2 regions of the Nocardioides nitrophenolicus genome follow, and region 1 is predicted to be linked to the other one. Evidence: riboswitches for the same ligand, from Rfam matches in the RefSeq annotation. Region 1 holds a riboswitch; the other holds the start of a gene.
The links. A riboswitch is a leader RNA that binds a small molecule or an ion and turns the genes downstream of it on or off. The one in region 1 is predicted to bind glycine.
Positions count from the first base shown of each region.

Region 2: another riboswitch for glycine. It lies ahead of gcvP (aminomethyl-transferring glycine dehydrogenase); the one in region 1 lies ahead of gcvT (glycine cleavage system aminomethyltransferase GcvT).

Region 1 is NZ_JAFBBY010000001.1:5,162,865-5,173,484, forward strand. It holds gene gcvH (glycine cleavage system protein GcvH) at 1-92, opposite strand, end outside; gene gcvT (glycine cleavage system aminomethyltransferase GcvT) at 110-1,228, opposite strand; glycine riboswitch at 1,290-1,379, opposite strand; glycine riboswitch at 1,385-1,481, opposite strand; gene JOD66_RS24830 (SDR family NAD(P)-dependent oxidoreductase) at 1,567-3,078, shown strand; gene JOD66_RS24835 (endonuclease/exonuclease/phosphatase family protein) at 3,167-4,393, shown strand; gene JOD66_RS24840 (UBP-type zinc finger domain-containing protein) at 4,416-4,766, shown strand; gene JOD66_RS24845 (OsmC family protein) at 4,779-5,303, opposite strand; gene JOD66_RS24850 (acyl-CoA carboxylase subunit beta) at 5,384-6,904, opposite strand; gene JOD66_RS24855 (5'-3' exonuclease) at 6,917-7,921, opposite strand; gene JOD66_RS24860 (SRPBCC family protein) at 7,946-8,464, opposite strand; gene JOD66_RS24865 (ArsR/SmtB family transcription factor) at 8,461-8,841, opposite strand; gene JOD66_RS24870 (hypothetical protein) at 8,933-9,340, shown strand; gene JOD66_RS24875 (acyl-CoA dehydrogenase) at 9,355-10,620, shown strand, end outside.
Region 2 is NZ_JAFBBY010000001.1:5,581,721-5,592,340, reverse strand. It holds gene JOD66_RS26820 (formate dehydrogenase accessory sulfurtransferase FdhD) at 1-224, shown strand, start outside; gene JOD66_RS26815 (alpha/beta fold hydrolase) at 215-904, opposite strand; gene JOD66_RS26810 (DNA recombination protein RmuC) at 1,025-2,419, shown strand; gene JOD66_RS26805 (acyl-CoA thioesterase domain-containing protein) at 3,032-3,874, opposite strand; gene JOD66_RS26800 (serine hydrolase domain-containing protein) at 3,897-5,204, opposite strand; gene gcvP (aminomethyl-transferring glycine dehydrogenase) at 5,201-8,023, opposite strand; glycine riboswitch at 8,106-8,196, opposite strand; gene JOD66_RS26790 (MerR family transcriptional regulator) at 8,212-8,811, opposite strand; gene JOD66_RS26785 (bifunctional nuclease family protein) at 8,952-9,422, opposite strand; gene ftsR (transcriptional regulator FtsR) at 9,464-10,195, opposite strand; gene JOD66_RS26775 (FHA domain-containing protein) at 10,210-10,620, opposite strand, start outside.

The sequences.
Region 1 (10,620 bases):
GCGTAGGCGGTGACGCCGACCTTGGCGGTGTCGCCGTCGAGGGCGATCCACTCGTGCTCGGCGGTGTACTGGACGTGGGTGGGGTTGCTCATGGGTGACTCCTGACGGCTCAGCGGTTGCGGCGGTAGAAGGGGAGCTCGACGACGTCGGCGTCCTCGAGGGTGCCGCGCAGCGACACCTGGACCCGCGTGCCCGGGGCGGCCAGCGCCGGCGGGACGTAGGCCATGGCGATCGGCCTCTCCAGCGTGGGGGAGGGCGAGCCGCTGGTGACGACGCCGACCTCGGCGCCGGTCGCGGGGTCGACGACCGGGTAGCCGGCGCGGGGCGAGCGGCGGCCGGTGGCGACCAGGCCGACCAGCACCCGCCGCGGTCCTTCCTCCTCGCGCCGCGCCAGCGCCTCCTGGCCGACGAAGCCCGCGGGCTTGTCGAGGACGACGACCCGGCCCAGGCCGGCCTCGTACGGCGTGGTGTCGCGGTCCAGCTCGTGGCCGTAGAGCGGCATCCCGGCCTCCAGGCGCAGCGTGTCGCGGCAGGCGAGGCCGGCCGGGACCAGCCCGTGGGCCTGGCCCGCCGTGCTCAGCGCGGACCAGATCGCCGCCGCGTCGCCCGGCCTGCAGTAGATCTCGAAGCCGTCCTCGCCGGTGTAGCCGGTGCGGGCCAGCAGCACGTCGCTGCCGGCGAGGGTGCCGGCGTCGATGGCGTAGTACGTGAGGTCCGGGACGTGGAGGTCGGTGAGCCCGGACAGGATCTCGGCGGACGCGGGGCCCTGGACGGCGAGCAGCGCCCAGTCGGCCGAGGTGTCGGTGACCGTGACGTCGTGGTCCGCCGCGCGGGCGGCCAGCTCGGGGGCGACGACGGCGACATTGCTGGCGTTGGCGACGACGAGGAAGTGCTCGTCGGCGAGCCGGTAGACGACCAGGTCGTCGATGATCCCGCCGTCCTCGGCGCAGATCATCGAGTAGCGGGCCCGGCCCACGCCGATCGCGGAGGGGCGGCCGACCAGGGCGTGGTCGAGCGCGGCGCCGGCGCCCGGGCCGACCAGCTCGATCTCGCCCATGTGGGTCAGGTCGAAGAGTCCCGCGCTCGTGCGGACCGCGCGGTGCTCGGCGGTCTCCGAGGCGTAGCGGACCGGCATCTGCCAGCCCGCGAAGTCGGTGAACGACGCGCCGAGGGCGGCATGGACGTCGTGCAGCGGGGTGAGCCGTGGGGTCACGGAAGGTGTGGTCATCGGGAGGCTTCCTCGTGGGGAGCACGGCGTACGCCGGACTCGTGGCTGGGTTGCCTCCCCGCTCTGTCATCGCTACCTGAGAGCTTCACCGCCCGGCCGGGCGGCTTGCACCGTGGGTGCGGGCCGGTGGGTCCGGTCCGTCTTTCCAGAGTTCGCCTCGTCCCGGCGGTCAGGGGGCCTGAGAGATTCTTGGGGAGATTTGCTCCTTCGGCGCCCCGTCCACGAGGGACAGGGACTCTCCCGCCGGGGTTCGAACGGCGCGATGTTGAGTTGTGACGCCGATCATGGCGCGCAGCGAGCATACGGCATCCGCGGGCCGGGCCCCGTACCATCGGGCGGTGCCTCGCCCCGACACCGACGAGCGGCTGGCCGGGATCGACCCCGACGAGCTCGCCATCACCCTCAAGGTCCTGCGTCAGGTCCCGCTGCTCGATCCCGACCACGAGGACGTGCGCACCATGAAGCGCGCGGCGTCGTACATGTACAAGCTGATCAAGAAGCAGCGCCGGGCCGAGATCCGGCTCGAGCGGCAGCGTCACGACCAGGACATCATCGAGAAGACGGCGACCGGGTCGCCGATGCGGATCGACGACGAGACCGCCGGGATCCCGCTGGTCTCCACCGCGCAGGGCGCCTTCGCCGGTGAGCTGCTCACCGCGCGGGGGTGCTACATCTGCAAGGAGGACTTCACCCTCGTCGACGCGTTCTACCACTGGCTGTGCCCGCGCTGCGCCGCGAAGAGCCACGCGAAGCGCGACCAGCGCACCGACCTCACCGGCAAGCGGGCGCTGCTGACCGGCGGCCGGGCCAAGATCGGCATGTACATCGCGCTGCGCCTGCTCCGCGACGGGGCGCACACCACGATCACCACGCGCTTCCCCAAGGACGCCGTGCGCCGGTTCGCCGCGATGGAGGACTCCGCCGACTGGCTGCACCGGCTCAAGGTCGTCGGCATCGACCTGCGCGACCCCACCCAGGTCATCTCGCTCACCGACGACGTCGCGGCCGACGGCCCGCTCGACATCATCATCAACAACGCCTGCCAGACCGTACGCCGGCTGCCCGGCGCCTACTCCCACCTCACCGAGGGCGAGCTCGCGCCGCTGCCGAGCGGGATCGAGCTGCCCGAGATGGTCGCCTTCGACCGGATCTCCGAGGCCCACCCGGCGGCGATCGCGGGGGCGCTCTCCGACCATGCGGTGGCCCACCACGAGGGGGAGTCGGCGGAGTCGGCGCTGGCCGCCCACAACGCCGCGTCGCTGACGGCGCTCGCGCTGAAGGCCGGCAACGCGTCGCTGGAGCAGCATCTCGCCGGCACGGCCATCGACGCCGGCGGCCTGATCCCCGACATCCAGGACAACAACTCCTGGACCCAGGTCCTCGACGAGGTGGACCCGCTCGAGCTGCTCGAGGTGCAGTTCTGCAACTCGATCGCGCCCTTCCTAATCAACTCCCGGCTGCGCCCGGCGCTGCGTGCGGCGGTCCAGAACGGCGCCCGCCGCGCCTACATCGTGAACGTGTCCGCGATGGAGGGGCAGTTCTCCCGGCGCTACAAGGGCGCCGGACACCCCCACACCAACATGGCCAAGGCCGCGCTCAACATGATGACCCGCACCTCGTCGGGCGAGCTGTTCGAGTCCGACAAGATCCTGATGACGGCCGTCGACACCGGCTGGATCACCGACGAGCGGCCGCACCACGAGAAGCTGCGGATCGCGGCCGAGGGCTGGCACGCCCCGCTCGACCTGGTCGACGGCGCGGCCCGGGTCTACGACCCGATCGTGCGCGGCGAGGCGGGGGAGGACCTGTACGGCTGCTTCGTGAAGGACTACGAGCCCTCACCCTGGTGAGCCATCGGCCGGTGTCGAACGGGTATGTCATCACCCATTTTGGGGATCGACCTGCGTGAAGGCCCTTCTTTACGCAAAGGTAAAGCCCATGCGTCGTCTGCTTCCCGTCCTGACCGCACTCGCCGTCACCCTCGGCCTGGCGTCCGCGGTGACCTCCGCCGATGCGGCCGCGCGGCCGACCGCGCCCTGGATCTCCGGACAGGCGGTCCAGCGCGACGGGTCGGTCGCGATCACCCTCGACTGGGACCCCGCGCCCGGCGCGTCGGCCTACGACGTCTACGCCCTCAAGGGTGAGGGCGAGCCGATCATGACCGGCCAGCTCGTGGGCCGCGGCATCGCTGGGACGCGCACCGTCGTGGGAGGGCTGACGGCCGGCACGACGTACTGCTTCGCGCTGTTGGGCAACAACGGCGGTGCGGGCAGCCCGCGGGCCTGCAAGGTGACCCCGCCGGTCTCGCGCGCCGTCACCCCGACCGCGCTGGCCACCACCGCGGCCACCTTCAACCTGCGCTGCGGCTCGAAGTCGAAGTGCAACAGCGGCTGGAAGTGGAAGAAGCGGCAGAAGAAGGTCGTCGCCGACATCGACCGGATCGGGTCCGACATCCTGGTGTTCGTCGAGGGCCACGTCGCCCACAAGTACGGCAAGAAGAAGCGTTGGATCGGCAAGGTCATGGCCAAGCGCGGCTACGAGCTGGCCTGCCAGACCCAGCGGAGCAAGAAGCGCAAGCTGTTCAGCCAGACCGCCTACGTCCGCTCCAGCGCGTACGCCGTGGTCGACCCCAAGGCCAACAGCAAGGGCACCCGGTTCACCAGGTTCGGCGACCGCGACCACGGCTTCTGCCAGGCGCTGATCCAGCACCGGGCGACGGGCAAGCAGGTCGCCATCGCCGCGGTCCACCTGCGCGACGGCAAGGCCGACGGCATCCGCCAGCAGGAGACCTCCTACGTCCTCGGCCGGGTCACCGGCGCGTTCCCGGGCCGGCCGACGGTCGTGCTCGGCGACTTCAACTCGCACCGTGGCCTCGATCGACGAGGGCAGACCGACACCCCCCGCCTGGTCATGGAGGGCGCGGGGTACGCCGATGCCGTCGACATCGCCGCCCAGCTGACCTACCCGTACCTCAACTCCGCGCACGGCTTCAAGACCGACCCGCCGCGCTCGACGACCTGGCCGACCCACGTCGACCGGATCTTCGTCTCGCCGGGCATCACCGTGCCGAGCTGGGAGAACATCGCGGTGCTCGCGGGCGGCAGGTACGCCACCCCGATGGCGTCCGACCACAACCCGATCAAGGCGACCCTGTACATCCCCTGACCTCGGTTCCTAGGGTCGGGTCATGGCCGAGGAGATCCCCGCGATCGAGACCGACGTACCGCCGAGTGGGCCGGGCTGTGCCGAGTGCACGGCCGCGGACGGCTGGTGGGTGCACCTGCGCCGGTGCGCGGCGTGCGGCCACGTCGGGTGCTGCGACAGCTCGCCCGCCCAGCACGCCACCGCCCATTTCCGCGAGAGCGGGCACCCGATCGTGCAGTCGTACGAGCCGGGTGAGGACTGGTTCTGGGACTACGCCGGCGAGGACTACTACGCCGGCCCCGAGCTCGCCGCGCCCACCAGCCACCCCGACGACCAGCCGGCGCCCGGGCCGCGCGGCCGGGTGCCGGCGAACTGGCGCGACCTGATCCACTGATGCTGCCCGGGCTCAGGCCAGGGTCACCTCGACCGGCACCGCGTTGCGCAGTGTGTGACCGACAGGCGAGCTGGCGAGCACCGCGGTGTGCAGGGCCTCCAGCTCGGCCCGGGAGGCGGGGGAGCTGATCGAGACGCTCGCCCGGATCGCGCTGAAGCCGGCATGCCCCTCGGCGAGGCCCAGGAAGACGTGCAGGTCGAGATCGCCCTGCAGGTCGATGCGCAGGTCGCGCAGCTCGATGCCGGCGACGGTCGCGTTGGCGGCGTACCCGACGGCGAGGCAGTTGCCCAGGGCGCCGAGCAGCTGCTCGACCGGGTTGGGAGCGGTGTCGCCGCCGCCGAGCGCGGGCGGCTCGTCGGAGCGGATCGGGGCGAAGCCGCGCACCGTGGCGTGCGACGCGAAGGCGCCGTCCCAGGTGACGTGGGCGGCCCAGGTGGTCCCGGCCTTGGTCGGGTCGTCCTGGACGGCCTGGACCAGGCCGGTCACGGCCTCGAGGTCCACGTCGTTGAGGCCGGTGCTGGCGGAGGTGGTGGTCATGGATCAAATATGAGTGAGTTGCTCATATTTGGCGAGGGGGGTGGCCGAGGTCGTGGCGGCGTGCGCGGGAGCGCCTTGCACTACCGGGGCTGGCCGCCCGCCGCCCGGAGCGTCGCGGCGACCACCGTCCGGGTCTCGGCGGGGTCGATGACGTCGTCGATCTCGAACACCCGCGCCGCGTTGAGGGCACTGGCGTGGGTACGCAGCTCGGCGGTGTGCCGCGCGACCGTGGCCTCCCGCTCGGCCTCGGGCAGTGCCGCCAGCTCGTGCGCCATCGCCAGCCGCACCGCGCCCTCCAGCCCCATCGGGCCGAGGTGGGCGTCGGGCCAGGCGACGGTGAGCAGCGGTCGGTGGGTGCTGCCGCCGAGCATCGCCTGGGCGCCGAGTCCGTAGCCGCGCCGCAGCACCACGCCGACGAGCGGCACGCTCAGCCGGGCCCCGGCGTTGACCAACCGCGCCGCGTGCCGCACCAGACCGGTCCGCTCGGCGTCCGGGCCGACCATGAACCCCGGGGTGTCGACCAGCGAGAGCACGGGCAGCCGCCAGCGCTCGCACAGCTCGAGGAAGTCGGCCGCCTTCGCCGACGCGTCGGCCGTGAGGGCTCCGGCCAGGTGGGTGGACTGGTTGGCGAGGACGCCGAGCGGGATGCCGTCGACCCGGGCGATCGCGGTCACCAGCTCCGGCGCCCATGCCTCGCGCAGCCAGGTCACGCTGTCGGCGTCGGCGAGCGCCTCGACCACCGGGCGCACGTCGAAGGCCTCGCGGTCGTTGGCCGGCAGCATCGTGCGCAGGGCGGTCGGGTCCTCGGCCGCCCCCGAGGCGGCCGGTCCGTCGAGGTAGCCGAGCAGCCGGCGTACGACGGCCACGGCCTCCGCCTCGTCGTCGACCACCACGTCGACCACGCCGTTGGCCGCCTGCTCCGCGACCGGGCCGATCTCCTCGGCCGCGAACTGCCCGAGCCCGCCGCCCGCGATCATCGCGGGCCCGGCCATGCCGAGGTTGGCGTCGGGTGTGGCCACCCGGAGATCGGCGCAGCCGGCGAGCACGGCGTTGCCGGCGAAGCACCGGCCCGACACCACGGCGATCCGCGGCACCACGCCCTCCAGCTCGCCCCACAGCGCGAACGAGCCGACGTCGAGCGCCGACACGATCGGCAGGTCGACGTCGCCCGGCCGCCCGCCGCCGCCTTCGGTGAAGAACACGGTGGGCAGGCCCATCCGGCCGATCAGCTCGAGCAGCCGGTCGGACTTGCGGTGTCCGCGCATGCCCTGGGTGCCGGCCATGACCAGGTAGTCGTACGACAGCACCGCGGCCGGCCGGCCGTCGATGGTGGTGGTGCCGCCGACGATGCCGTCCGCGGGCGCCTCGACGACGAGCTCGGCCAGCGGTCGGCGCTGCTCCTGGGCGGCGGTGATGAAGCGGCCGTACTCCACGAAGGATCCGGCGTCGACGAGGTCGGCGATGTTCTCCCGGGCGGTACGACGACCGCGGGCGTGCCACCGGACGACCTTCTCGGGGCGGGCCTCGTCGGTGGTGAGGAAGCGGCGGGCGAGCAGCTCGGTGAGGCCCTGGGCCGGGGCGTCGTCCTGTGGGTCGGTCACCCGGTCAGCATGTCAGGCGCGAGGCACCGACGCCGGGTCGCCGGTGAGGACCCGCAGCGCGAGCGCGGTGGTCGACTCCATGTCGAGGTGGCCGACCACGCGCTCCACCCGGGCGATGTCGAGGGGGAGCAGGCCGGGCGTACCGGGGATGTCGGGCGTCAGCCCGAGGTCGAGGTCGGTGCGGCCCGCCATCATCCGCAGGTTGAACTCGTAGGTGTCGCGTGCGCCCGGCGCCGAGAGCCGTTTGAGCACGGTCGCGCCGGTACGCCGGGCGCCGGTCTCCTCGGCCCACGCGTCCAGCGCCGCCACCACCGAGCGGCCCTCGTCGTGCTCGATGTCGGCCCAGATCTCCCGCATCGAGCCGATGTGGGACAGCAGGTAGGCGGCGGTCTTCTCGCCGATGCCCGGCACGCCGGGCAGGTTGTCGCTGGCGTCGCCCCGCACCGCCGCGAACTCCAGGTAGCGCTCCGCCGGGACGCCGTACATCGAGCGGAGGTGGGCGGACGTGAGCAGGGGAGAGCCGTTGATCCCGCCGTTGATCAGGCGCAGCACCCGCGTATGGGCGCTGATGTGGGCGAAGGAGTCGCGGTCGGAGGTGATGATGACGCAGTCCCAGCCGTTCTCGCCGGCCCAGGTCGCGGCCGAGGCGTTGACGTCGTCGGCCTCCAGCCCGGGCGGGGTGAGCGTCGCCAGGCCGAGCGCGTCGAGCAGGGCGCCGGCCCGGTCCAGCTGGTCGACGAGGTCGGGGTCCTTCTCGGCGCGGCCCGCCTTGTAGTCCGGGTACGCGTCACGGCGGTAGGACGCCACCCGGTCGTCGAGGCCGAAGATCACCGCGTCCGGCGCGAACTGGTCGATGGACTCGATGATCTGGCGCAGCATCCCGTGCAGCGCCCACGCCGGCCGCCCGCCACGGTCGCGGTGCCGGGTGTGGGCGCGCGCGTGGTGGTTGCGGTGCAGCAGCGACGGTGCGTCGACGGCGAGCAGCAGCCTGCGGGGGCGGTCCGGGACGGGGTTCATGGCGATCGCCCCGACTCTAGATCGTCAGCCGAAGGCCTTCCGGTAGTGGTCCGCGAACGCCGGGTGGTAGTCGTCGAAGTCGATCGCCGCCGGGTCCCCGCCGGTCTCCGCGGCGACCATCCGGTCGAGGTAGTAGTCCCAGCCGGGGCCGACGTTCTCGGCCATCTCCGGGTCGGGCACGTTCTGGGCGAAGGTCAGCGTGGTGACGCCGTCGGCCTCGGCCAGGTCGACCCGCAGCAGCCAGTGCTCGGGGTTCTCGCCGTCGTACGGCATCGAGGTGGTGATCCGCAGCCGGTGCGGCGGCACGCACTCGTCGATCCGGAACGCCTCGCGCGGCACGTCGTCGCCCTCGAAGGTCATCTGGAACAGGACGTGGCCCTCGGCCGGGTCGCCGGTCCACGTGCCGAGCCAGCGGGCGAGGCGGTCCGACTCGGTCACCGCGGCCCACACGTCCTCGATGGGCGCGCGGAAGGTGCGGACCAGCTCGACATAGGTCTCGCCGTCGCGGTCGAGGCGGCGGCCGGTCGGGGTCGGGATGCTCATGCGGTCTCCTGGTCGGGTTGGTCGGTTCCGGTGGTCCGGGTGGTCGGGGTGGCCCGGCGCTCGCGGCCGGTACGGCGTACCTCGAGGTCGAGGCCGTCGAGTGCGGACTCGGGGATCGGCGGTCGCCGCCCGCCCAGGCCGTCGACCCAGGTCCGCACGGGGGACAGGCCGGCCGGTCGCAGCCGGTAGTGGCGCTCGCGACCGCGGTCCTCGGCGTCCACCAGACCCGCCTCGACCAGCATCCGCAGGTGTCGGCTGACGGCCGGGCGGCTGATCGGGTGCTCGGCGGCCAGGTCGACCACCCGCGCCGGACCGTCGGCGAGCCGCTGGAGCAGGGCGCGGCGGACCGGGTCGGCGATGGCCTCGAACGCGTCCACGAAGTATTGGTAACATTCAAGTTACCAATAAGGCAAGGTCTCCGGGGTATGGAGTGATCACAACGAGACCGCGAGCCGCTACGCTTCGAACATGCGTTCGGTCCGAGGCGGTGCGGCGGCCCAGGAGTGCCTGCCGCTCGACCTGCCCCCTCCGGAGCCGCCGGCGGCTCGAGCCCGCCCGGCGGCGAACAGCCCCGGACGAGCCGACGGCGACGACGTCCGGATCCGGCTGCGCAACGATGCGCTCGCCTCCCACGGCTGGCCGGCCGGCACCGAGCTCCTGGTCTCGACCGACCGTCGCCCGCGCCGCGGGGAAGTGGCGCTGGTCCGCGAGGGCGGCCGGCTCAAGATCGGCGTGCTCGAGATCCAGTTCGGGCGCTCGGCGCTGCGCACCGACCACGGCGCGACGCTGCTCGGGTCGACGGCGCGGATGGTGGGCGTGGTGACGGTGGCGGGGGCGCCGCTGGCGGGGATGCCGGTCGTCGTACCTCCGGGGTGAGGCAGGCTGGAGCCATGAGCCCCGACCTGCTGCTGGCCCGCCGCGACCTCGCGTTCCTGCTCCACGAGTGGCTCGACGTGACGGCGCTGTGCTCCCGGGAGCGGTACGCCGAGCACAGCCGCGACACCTTCGACGCGGTGCTCGAGCTGTCGGCGGAGCTGGCGGCGGAGCACTTCGCGCCCCACAACGCGCTCAGTGACGCCCAGGAGCCGCAGTTCGACGGCGAGACGGTGACGATGGTGCCCGAGGTCGGCGCGGCGGTGCGGGCCTTCGCCGAGGCCGGCTTGGTGTCGGCGGCGATGGACGAGTCGGTCGGCGGCGGCCAGCTGCCGCAGGTCGTCCAGCAGGCCTGCTTCGCGTGGTTCCAGGCCGCCAACGTGGCGACCTCGGGCTACCCGATGCTGACCATGGCCAACGCCAACCTGCTGCTGGCGCACGCCTCGCCCGAGCAGGTCGCCCGGCGCGTGCCGCCGATGCTCGACGGCCGTTGGTTCGGCACCATGTGCCTGTCCGAGCCGCAGGCCGGCTCCTCGCTGGCCGACGTGGCGACCCGCGCGGTGCGCCAGGACGACGGCACCTTCCGCCTGTTCGGCAACAAGATGTGGATCTCCGGCGGCGACCACGAGCTCGGCGACAACATCGTCCACCTGGTGCTGGCCCGGGTCGAGGGCGCGCCGCCGGGGGTCAAGGGACTCTCCCTGTTCGCCACGCCCAAGTACGTCGTCGACGCCGCGGGCGCCCGCGGCGAGCGCAACGACGTCACGCTGGCCGGCCTCAACCACAAGATGGGCTTCCGCGGCACGGTCAACACGGTGCTCAACTTCGGCGAGGGCCGCCATCTCCCGGGCGGCGCAGCCGGCGCGGTGGGCGAGCTGGTCGGCGAGGAGGGCCGCGGCCTCGCGGTCATGTTCCACATGATGAACGAGGCCCGGATCGGGGTCGGCGCGGGAGCGGTGGCGCTCGGCTACACCGGCTACCTGCGCGCGCTGGCCTACGCCCGCGAGCGCGTCCAGGGCCGGCCGCTGGCCGCCAAGGACCCGGCCTCGGCGCCGGTGCCGATCATCGAGCACGCCGACGTGCGCCGGATGCTGCTCGCCTCGAAGTCGTACGTCGAGGGCGGGCTCGCGCTGGTGCTGCGTGCCGCGCTGCTGCTCGACGAGCAGCACACCCACCCCTCCGCGGAGGCGCGGTCCCGGGCGGGCGCGCTGCTCGACGTACTCACGCCGATCGTGAAGAGCTGGCCCTCCCAGTGGTGCCTGGCGGCCAATGACCTCGCGATC
Region 2 (10,620 bases), 420 kb from region 1:
AGGTGGTCGGCGCGCGGATCCTCGCCGGCGAGCCGTCGGCGGAGGCGGTGCTGGTCGTCAGCGGCCGGGCCGGGTTCGAGCTGGTCCAGAAGGCGATCGCCAGCGGCATCGGTGCCCTCGTCGCCGTCGGCGCCCCCACCGGGCTCTCCGTCCGCCTCGCCGAGGCCGGCGGGCTCGCGCTCTACGGCTGGACCAAGGGCGAGCGAACCGTCCGCTACGCCTGAGCTCCGCCTCGGCCCGCTGCCTCGGCGATCAGCTCGGCCAGCTCGGCGGGGCGGACCAGGAACGGCGAGTGGCCCGTCGCGAGGCGGCGCACCGTCCCCGCCGACGCGGACATGGCCTCCTGAGCGACGGGCGGGATCGCCGCGTCGACCTCGCCGACGACGTACGTCGACGGATGCTCCGTCCAGCCGGCCCCGGTCAGCCGGCCCTGGAACGAGGCGAGGGACTGCGGCGAGAGGCGCGCGACCGCGGCGTTCCGGGTCGGCTCGTCGACGTCCTCGAAGAAGACCGCGACCGGGTCGGTGACGCCGACCGTGCCGGCGTTCTCGTCGACGATCCACCAGGGCGGCGCGGTGCCGCCGACGGCGTCGAGGAGCGAGAGGCCCGCGGGCAGCAGGAACGCGGTGACGTAGACGAGGTGGTCGACCGTCGCCGCTCCGGCGGACGCCTCGGAGATCGCCATGCCACCGTACGAGTGACCGACGAGCACGACCTGGTCACCGACCGCTGCGACGGCCGCGCGGACCGCTTCCGCATCGTCGGCGAGGGTGCCTCCCGAGCCGGAGCTCGGCAGGTCGACGGTGTGGACGGTGAGCCCGTGCTGCTCGAGGTGCGGGATCACGGGCTCCCAGCACCAGGCTCCGTGCCAGGCACCGTGGACGAGGACGACATGATCGGTCATGCCCCGACGCTAGGAGGGACGTGACCTGAGCCACAAGATTGGCCTTTCGCTCAGCGGAAGGAGCGGCGCGGCGGCGTGCCCCTCCCCCTTTCCGTCGGACCCTCCTGTTTGACTGACTCCATGGCCATCCTCCTCGCTCTCCTCCTCGGTCTCCTGCTCGGCTCGGGAGTCGGCTGGATGGTGCGCCAGGCCACTCTCCCGGCCGCTCCGGGCGAGGCTCCGGAGGTGGTCGCGGCGCGTCACGAGACCGCCCTCGCCGAGCTGCGCCACGAGATCGAGCGAGTCCGGCTCCAGGGCGAGTCGGCCACCGCCGAGGCCCGCGCCGAGGAGGCCGCCGCCCGCGCCGCGGTCCAGGCCGAGCTGACCGGCGCCCTGGCCACCGTCGACGAGCTCCGCGACGCCGTCGACGACGCCCGCGCCCGCTACCGCACCCTCGTCGAGCAGCAGCGCCAGGCCCAGCAGGAGCGCGAGCGCGGCGAGGCCGGCCAGACCCAGGTCCTCAAGACGCTCACCCCGGTGGTCGAGCACCTCCGCTCGATGCAGCTCAAGGTCGACGAGCTCGAGAAGGCCCGGGTGCGCCAGCACACCGAGCTCGCCACCCAGATCAAGCACACCCAGCGCTCGGTCGAGGACTCGCGCAAGGCCGCCGACACCCTCGCCTCGGTGCTCAAGAACAACGCCGTCCGCGGCGCCTGGGGTGAGACCCAGCTGCGCACCCTCGTCGAGACCGCCGGCCTGCTCAACCGGGTCGACTTCGAGCTGCAGCACTCCGTCGAGGCCGACTCGGGCGCTCGTCGCCCCGACATGGTGATCAACCTGCCCGGCGGCAAGCAGATGGCCATCGACGCCAAGGTCCCCTACAACGCGTTCATGGACGCCCAGCGCGAGGGCCTCGACCCCGAGGTGCGCCAGCGCCTCCTCGAGGACCACGCCCGCAAGGTCCGCGGCCACGTCGACACCCTCGCCCAGAAGGGCTACTGGACCGGCCTCGCGATCAGCCCCGAGTTCACCGTCGCCTTCATCCCCAACGAGCAGCTGCTCAACGCCGCCCTCGAGGTCGACCCCTCGCTGATGGAGCACGCCTTCAAGCAGGGCATCGTCCTGGCCACCCCCACCAACCTGTGGGGCATGCTCAAGACCGTCGCCTTCACCTGGAAGCAGGAGGCGCTCACCGAGGACGCCCAGGTCCTCTTCGAGCTCGGCCAGGTCCTCTACCGCCGCATCCTCAAGCTCTCCGAGCACGTCGACAAGCTCGGCCGCTCGATCCAGCGCAGCGTCAAGGACTTCAACACCTTCACCGGCTCCCTCGAGCGCTCCGTCCTCCCCGCCGCCCGCAAGCTCAACGCCGCCGACCCCATCGCCACCATCCCCGCCCCGAGCGAGATCGAGGAGACACCCAAGGCGCTGACCTCCAGCGAGTTCGCCGCCCTCGCCGATCTCGACCGCGACGAGCTCACCTTCGACTTCGACCTCGCCGTCGACGCCGAGGTCGTGGACGACGCTCAGGCGGGGTGACCCGGCCGGACTGCCTGGTCCGCAGCCGGGGCGAGCTCGAGGTCTACGGCCAGTGGCGCCGTGACGTCCCGGGAGCGGTTTCAGGTGGACCGGTGCGGGTGGGATTGGGCAGAAACCGCTAGTTCTGAGGCCGAGATGTTGCGGTTTGGGACCAAACCGCAACGCTCAGCGCGGCGCCGAGCCGGGCTCCGACGTACAGCTCCACGGTTGTCCGGTCCGCCGCTCGTCGGAGTGCAGGTGTCGGTCGCCGGGCCGCCGACAGCCTCCAACGCCGACGGAATTGGGCAACAACCGCAGCCAACCGGCCCGAATTCGTGCGGTTTGGGTCCAAACCGCAATGCGGTCACGGCCCAGCCGGGTGGGTGCACCGGTCCGGTCGTCGAGCACTCGACCGCCGGCACGACCGGACTGGTCGCCGGACTCGCTGGCCGGACTCGGCAGCCCGGCTCGGTGGCCGCAGCGGAGCGACCACTCGCAGCTCGCGCCGCCCGCCCGGCCGGCGGCGCGACGACCATCCAGGTCACCGATAGCGCGCCGGGTTTGGGCAGAAACCGCACGTGAACGGCCCGAAATGTTGCGGTTTGGGACCAAACCGCAACAGCTGACCGCCCCTCAGACCGCGCCCAGCGGCTCCACCCCACCCGACAGGTCGACCGTACGCCGGGCATTGGCCAGCGAGGTCACGCTGGCACTCCCGAGCACACCAGACGCATCGAACACCTCGGCGGTGCCGACCGCGATGCCGTCGGCGGCGACGTGGTGGGTGGCGCGGAGCCCGAGCCGGGTGCTGTCGGGGAGCCGGCACAGGGCGAGGTCGATGTCGGTGTTGATGTGCTCGACGCCGCGGGTGCCCCAGTTGGTGACCATGCTGGTGGCGTCGGCGATGGAGGCGACGGCCTGGAACGGGGTGCACTCCTCGCCGGCGACGATGGGGACGGCGGTCTGCCAGGTCTGGTGGCGGCCGGCGTTCTGGTGGTCGCCGAAGTCGTCGGACCAGGGGGCGGCGCTGGCGAACCAGGGGACGTGGTGCTCCCCGGGCTCGGGGAGCCGGTCGGCGGGTGGCGGGGTGGGGCGGTCGCCCGGAGGGGTCCAGACGTCGCCGGCGACGTCCGCGGAGGGGGCGAGGAAGGTGGTGCCGGCGCGGGCGACGACCTCGCCGTCCTGCTCGACGACGGCGTCGAGGAGGACGAGGCGGGGTCCTTCGCGGACGATGCGGGCCGAGGCGGTGGTGGTGCTCATCCGGGCGGGACGGAACAGGTCGACGTGGTAGCGGGCGGGGACCAGTCCGGTCCGGCCGGCGGCGGCCAGCGTCTGCTCGAGGGCGCGGGCGAGGAGGCCACTGACCGCGACGCCGTGCATCTGGTCCTCGCGCCACAGGCTCTGGGCGAGCGGCAGGGGGTCGAGGCCGGCGGTGGACTGCTGGAACCAGGCGAACTGGAACGTGTTCTCGTTCACGGGAGCATCATGCCCCCTCCGGTCACGCGGCCGGAGCAGGACCCCCCGGGATGGGGGCATCGGGGTCGTACGGCGTGCGGGTCCAGATGAAGGTCGCGCACTCCAGATGACCAACCGTGCCGTCCGCACGCCGGGCCACCCGCAGCGTCTCGCCGCGGTGGTAGCCGTCGATGCCGAGGAAGCCGTCGCCGGTCGGCGTGAAGCGTTCCTCGAGCTCACCGGAGCGCAGGTCGCGCACCAGTAGCTCGCCGCCGGTCCACTCCAGGCCGAGGCCGGTGTTCCCCCAGAACCAGACCCCGAGCAGGTCCGCGACGACCGCCGGCACCGGCCGCGGCGAGGGCCGCCACGGCGCCACCGCCCCCGACGCAGGACCGGGCGAGGCGGCCAGGAACAGCTCCGGCACCCGCTCCGCGCCGAGTCCGGTGGTGGCGTCGGCCAGTGCGACCACGGCATCGCGGGTGGTGCGGTCGACGAACAGCGAGGCGACGAAGCCGGGCATCGAGCCGGTGTGGCCGACGAGGGTGCGACCACCGGTGGAGAGCAGCCGCAGCCCGAGACCGTACGCCGACGCCGCACCGACGGGGGTGGCCATCTCGTCGAGGGTCGAGGCGGAGAGCACCCCGGGGTGTCCGGTGGCGAGGAAGTCGGCCCAGCGCAGCAGGTCGCCGACGGTGCTCCACAGCTGCCCGGCGGGAGCCATCGCACCGGTGTCGGTGTGCGGTTCGGCCCAGAGCGTGTGGGCGAAGTGGTCGACGCTGCGGCCGGGTGCGTGGTCGGCCGGCGGGTCGTAGGCCGTCGCGGTCATGCCGAGAGGCTCGAGCAGCCGGGACCGGACCACCGACCACCAGGACTCGCCACGCAGCCGCGCTACGGCCTCGCCGAGGAGCGCGAAGCCGAGGTTGGAGTAGTGGTAGTAGTCCCCCGCCGCGGCCACCCGCCCGCTGCCGTCGTTGGCGGCGAGCAGCTCCGCGACGGAGCCACCGTCGACGCGCTCCCACCAGGGACCGGCGGGCTCGCTCTGCAGTCCCGCGGTGTGGGCGAGCAGGTCGCGCACGGTCGCCGAGGCGTAGCCACCCGCCGGCACGAACCGCCCGATCGGGTCGTCGAGGGACAGCAGGCCCTCGTCGCGCAGCTGGAGCACCAGCACCGCGGTGAGGGTCTTGGTGATCGACCCGATCCGGTACGACGACGCGCTGGTCACCTCCCGGTCGGGCAGCACGCTCACGCAGCCCTGCCAGACCGGCGTGCCGCCGCGGGCAACCGCGGCCGAGACGGACGGGAGCCGGCCCGCGGCCTGCAGTGCGGCCAGCGCGTCGTCGTAGGAGGTCACTCGGCGTAGGCCTCCGTCGGCGGGCAGGCGCAGACCAGGTTGCGGTCGCCGTAGGCCTGGTCGATCCGGGCCACCGGCGGCCAGTACTTGTCGGGCGAGATGCCGGCCGGGAAGACGGCGACCTCCCGGGAGTACGCGCGGTCCCACTCGCCGACCAGCGCCCGGGCGGTGTGGGGGGCGTGGTGCAGCGGGGAGGCATCGACGTCCCACTCCCCGGCGGCGACCCGGTCGATCTCGCCCTTGATCGCGATCATCGCGTCGCAGAACCGGTCCAGCTCGGCCAGGTCCTCGGACTCGGTCGGCTCCACCATGAGCGTGCCGGCGACGGGGAAGGACATGGTCGGGGCGTGGAAGCCGTAGTCGATCAGCCGCTTGGCGACGTCGTCGACGCTCACGCCGGTCTCGGCGGTGATCGGGCGCAGGTCGAGGATGCACTCGTGGGCGACCAGCCCGGAATCCCCGCGGTAGAGCACCGGGAAGTGCTCACCGAGGCGTGCGGCGACGTAGTTGGCCGAGAGCACCGCGACGGCGGTGGCGCGGGTCAGGCCCTCGCCGCCCATCATCCGGATGTAGGCCCACGAGATCGGCAGGATGCCGGCGGAGCCGAAGGGCGCCGCGCTGATCGCGCCGGTGCCCTCGCGGCGGGTGGCGTCGGGGTGCAGCGGGTGGGTGGGCAGGTACGGCGCCAGGTGGGCGCGCACCGCGACCGGACCCACGCCGGGACCGCCGCCACCGTGGGGGATGCAGAAGGTCTTGTGCAGGTTGAGGTGGGACACGTCGCCGCCGAACCTGCCCGGCGCGGCGTAGCCGAGCAGGGCGTTGAAGTTCGCGCCGTCGATGTAGACCTGGCCGCCGTGCTCGTGGACCAGGTCGCAGAGCTCGGTGATGGTCTCCTCGTAGACACCGTGGGTGGAGGGGTAGGTGACCATGATCGCGGCGAGCGTGTCGGTGTACTGCTCGCACTTGGCGCGCAGGTCGACCAGGTCGACGGTGCCGTCGTCGTTGGCCTTGACCACGACCACCTTCATGCCGGCCATCACCGCGGAGGCCGGGTTGGTGCCGTGGGCCGAGGACGGGATCAGGCAGACGTCGCGCTGTCCCTGGCCGTTGGCGCGGTGGTAGTTGCGGATCGCGAGCATGCCGGCGTACTCGCCCTGCGCGCCGGCGTTGGGCTGGATCGAGACCCGGTCGTAGCCGGTGACCTCGGCCAGCCAGCCCTCGAGCTGGTCGATCAGCCGGCGGTAGCCGTCGGCGTCGGCGGCGGGCACGAAGGGGTGCAGGTGGGCGAAGCCGGCGAGCGAGATCGGCTCCATCTCGGTGGTCGCGTTCAGCTTCATGGTGCACGAGCCGAGCGGGATCATGCCGCGATCGAGGGCGTAGTCGCGGTTGGAGAGGCGCGCCAGGTAGCGCAGCATCGAGGTCTCGTTGTGGTGGGTGTTGAACACCGGGTGGGTGAGGAACTCGGTGGTGCGCTCGAGGTCCTCGGGCAGTCCGGCGTCGCCCTCGGCCGACACCTCGGTGACGCCGAAGGCACCGAGGACGGCGCTCAGGGTCGTCTCCCCCGCGGTCTCGCCGAAGGCGACGCCGACGGTGTCGGCGTCGACCAGGCGCAGGTGGATCTCGGCCTCGCGGGCGGCCGCGACGACCGCCTCGGCCCGGCCGGGCACCCGGACGGTGAGGGTGTCGAAGAAGCTCTCGTTGACGACCTCGACCCCCGCGGCCACGAGGGACGCCGCGGCGCGGCGGGCCAAGCCGTGGATGTCGCCGGCGATGGCGCGCAGCCCGTCGGGACCGTGGTAGACGGCGTACATCCCCGCGGTGACCGCGAGCAGCACCTGCGCGGTGCAGATGTTGGAGGTCGCCTTGTCGCGGCGGATGTGCTGCTCGCGGGTCTGCAGGGCGAGGCGGTAGGCCAGGTGGCCCTCGGCGTCGACCGACACGCCGACCAGGCGGCCCGGCAGCTGCCGCTCGAGTCCCTCGCGCACGGCCATGAAGCCGGCGTGCGGGCCGCCGTAGAACAGCGGCACGCCGAAGCGCTGGGCCGAGCCGACGACGACGTCGGCGCCGAGCGCGCCCGGCGCCTCGAGTAGGGTCAGCGCGAGCAGGTCGGCGGCGACGACGGCCAGGCCACCCTGCTCGTGGACGGCGTCGATGATCGGCTCGAGGTCGGGGACCCGGCCGGAGGCGCCCGGGTACTGCACCAGCACGCCGGACACCGGTCCCTCGGGCAGGCCGGCGCCGAGGTCGGCGACCACGATCTCGATGCCGAGCCCCTCGCAGCGGGTGGCGACCACGTCGATGGTCTGCGGCAGTGCGTCGGCGTCGACCACGAACGGCCCGGTGGCCTTGCGGTTGGCGCGGTGGGCCAGGGCCACGGCCTCGGCCGCGGCGGTGCCCTCGTCGAGCAGCGACGAGCCGGCCGTGTGCAGGCCGGCCAGGTCGGAGACCATGGTCTGGAAGTTGATCAGCGCCTCGAGCCGGCCCTGCGAGATCTCCGGCTGGTAGGGCGTGTAGGCGGTGTACCAGCTCGGGTCCTCGAGCACGTTGCGCCGGATCACGGCGGGCGTCACCGTGGCGTGGTAGCCCAGCCCGATCATCGACTCGCCGGGGACGTTGGCGCCCGCGAGCGCACGCAGCTCCGCGGCGGCCGTCTCCTCGTCGACGCCGGCCGGCAGCCCGAGCGGCTCGGAGGAGCGGATGGACTTCGGTACGGCGGCGTCCATCAGGGCGTCGAGAGATGCGTGACCGAGACGGTCGAGCATGGTCTCGACCTGGGCGTCGTCGGGTCCGATGTGACGAGTGACGAAGGGGGCGCTCATGAGCAGGCGTGCTCCTCGGGTCGGGTCGAATGCGTTCGAGCCCTCCCCCTCTGTCGGCGCGCCAGTGCGCCTTCAGAGTTGCCTGCTCCACACGGTCCTGGCGCCTGAGAGGTTCCGGGGAGGGATTGCCCCTTCGGCGCAGACACGGGGTCTGACTCTCCCGTGCGGCATCAACAGCGACTGACAGGCTACCCCACGTTGCGGGCGGCGCGGCGCGCGGCGAGCTCGTCGCCGGCGACCGGAGCCGACGGCTCCGACACGTTGGCGTGCTCGCTCGGGAGCTCGGCGAGGGTGCCCTCGATCTCGCGCCAGACGCCGCCGATGGCGATGCCGAACACGCCCTGGCCACCCTGCAGCAGGTCGATCACCTCGTCATTGCTGGTGCACTCGTAGACCGAGGCGCCGTCGCTCATCAAGGTGACCTGGGTGAGGTCGTCGGTGCCCCGCTCCCGCAGGTGGCTGACGGCGGTGCGGATGTTCTGCAGCGAGATGCCGGCGTCGAGCAGCCGCTTGATGATCTTGAGGATCAGGATGTCGCGGAAGCTGTAGAGCCGCTGGGACCCGGAGCCCTTCGCGCCGCGCACGCTCGGCTCGATCAGGCCCGTGCGGGCCCAGTAGTCGAGCTGGCGGTAGGTGATGCCGGCGGCGTTGCACGCGGTCGGGCCGCGGTAGCCGAGGTCGCTGGGCAGCGGGGACACGTCATCGGTGAAGAGCAGGCCCTGCTCCTCGGCGGCAGCAGTCGCCGCGGTCACGTCCTGACCGACCTTCTCGGGCTGCTGCTCGTTCACGGATCCTCCAGGTCGCGGTGCGGATGCAGGGGGGATTGCACTGCTGTCGTTTCGACTCCCTCACGGTACGGCCGGGGCATCGGGCCGGTCAAAGACGTGACCGGGCGTGTCGCCGAAAACCCTCACCCTGAGCCTGAGGTTCACCCCTCGGCGCCGAAGTCCTCCGGCGAGACGTGGTCGAGGAACTCGCGGAACGCCTCGACCTCGTCCTCCTCCTCGGCGGGCGCGGCCAGCCCGGCCTCGGCGAGCACGTCCTCGGCGCAGTAGATCGTGGTCCCCGTGCGCAGCGCGAGGGCGATCGAGTCGGACGGGCGCGCGCTGACCTCGACGCCCGAGGCGAAGACCAGGGTGGCGTAGAAGACGCCCTCGCGGACGTCGGTGATCCGCACCTCGCTCAGCTCGTTGCCGGTGGCGGCGAGCACGTCCTTCATCAGGTCGTGGGTCAGCGGCCGGGGCGGGACGACGCCCTGCTGGGCGAAGGCGATCGCGGTGGCCTCGACCGCCCCGATCCAGATCGGCAGGTAGCGCTCGCCGGACACCTCCCGCAGCAGCACGATCGGCTGGTTGGAGGGCATCTCCACCCGGACACCCATCACGTCGACCTCGCGCATGCGTCCAGCCTACTGCGTCGGGTCGAGCCGCCCCGGAGGGCTCAGAGCCGGCGCAGCCCGGCCTTGACCAGGGTGGCGTGCAGCCGCACGGACAGGGCGGCGATCTCGCTGACCGCCTCCTCCGCGCGGGCGCTGGCCCCCGCGTCGCGGCCCTTGCGGGGCGTGACGACCTGCTCGATCAGCCCGACCTCGCGGTCGGCCGCGGCGCGGAAGGCGCGCAGGTGGCGCGGCTCGATGCCGTAGTCGGCCAGCTCGCGCGCGGTCTGGGCGATCACCAGGGCGTCGGTGTCGTAGTGGCCGGTCGGCGAGGGGCTGATCAGCGCGAACGACTCGAGCTGGCCGAGGAGCTCCTCGTCGATCTCGGCCACCTTGATCAGCTCCTTGCGCGAGAGTCGCAACCGGTCGGTGCGGCGGAAGGACTCGGGCGCGGGTAGCCCGTCGGCGCCGAGCGCGACGGTGGGCACGGTCGGCACGACCGGCTCCGGCTCCGGCGGCGCCAGGCCGCGGTCGATGGCGTCGAGGTGCTCGCCGATCACCTTGAGCGGCAGGTAGTGGTCGCGCTGCATCCGCAGGATGTAGCGCAGCCGCTCGATGTCGGCCTCCGAGAACTTGCGGTAGCCCGCGGGGGTGCGCTCCGGCTTGACCAGGCCCTCGGCCTCGAGGAACCGGATCTTGGGGATGCTGATGTCCTCGAAGTCGGCCCGCAGCCGGTCGAGCACCTGCCCGATGTTGAGCCGTGGCTCCCGCTCGCCCCGAGCGACGGCAGCAGTCATCCCGCAGCCGTCCCTCAGGCGCTCTCGTGACCCGCGAAGAAGACCAGGCGGTACTTGCCGACCTGGACCTCGTCACTGTCCTTGAGCTGGACCTTCTCGATCCGGTCGCGGTTGACGTAGGTGCCGTTGAGGCTGCCGGCGTCCTCGACGGTGAAGTTGTCGCCGTCACGGCGGAACACGGCGTGCCGACGCGAGACCGTGACGTCGTCGAGGAAGATCCCGCTCTCGGGGTGGCGGCCGGCGCTGACCTCGTCGGCGTCGAGCAGGAACCGGCTGCCGGAGCCCGGCCCCTTCTGGACGACGAGCAGCGCATGGCCGACCGGGAGCGCGTCGACGGCCGCGGCGTCGACCGGGCTCAGGGCGCGGTCGGACGTCTCGACGCCGGCGTTCGCGCCGGCTCCGCCGCCGAACTGGATGGTGGCGGT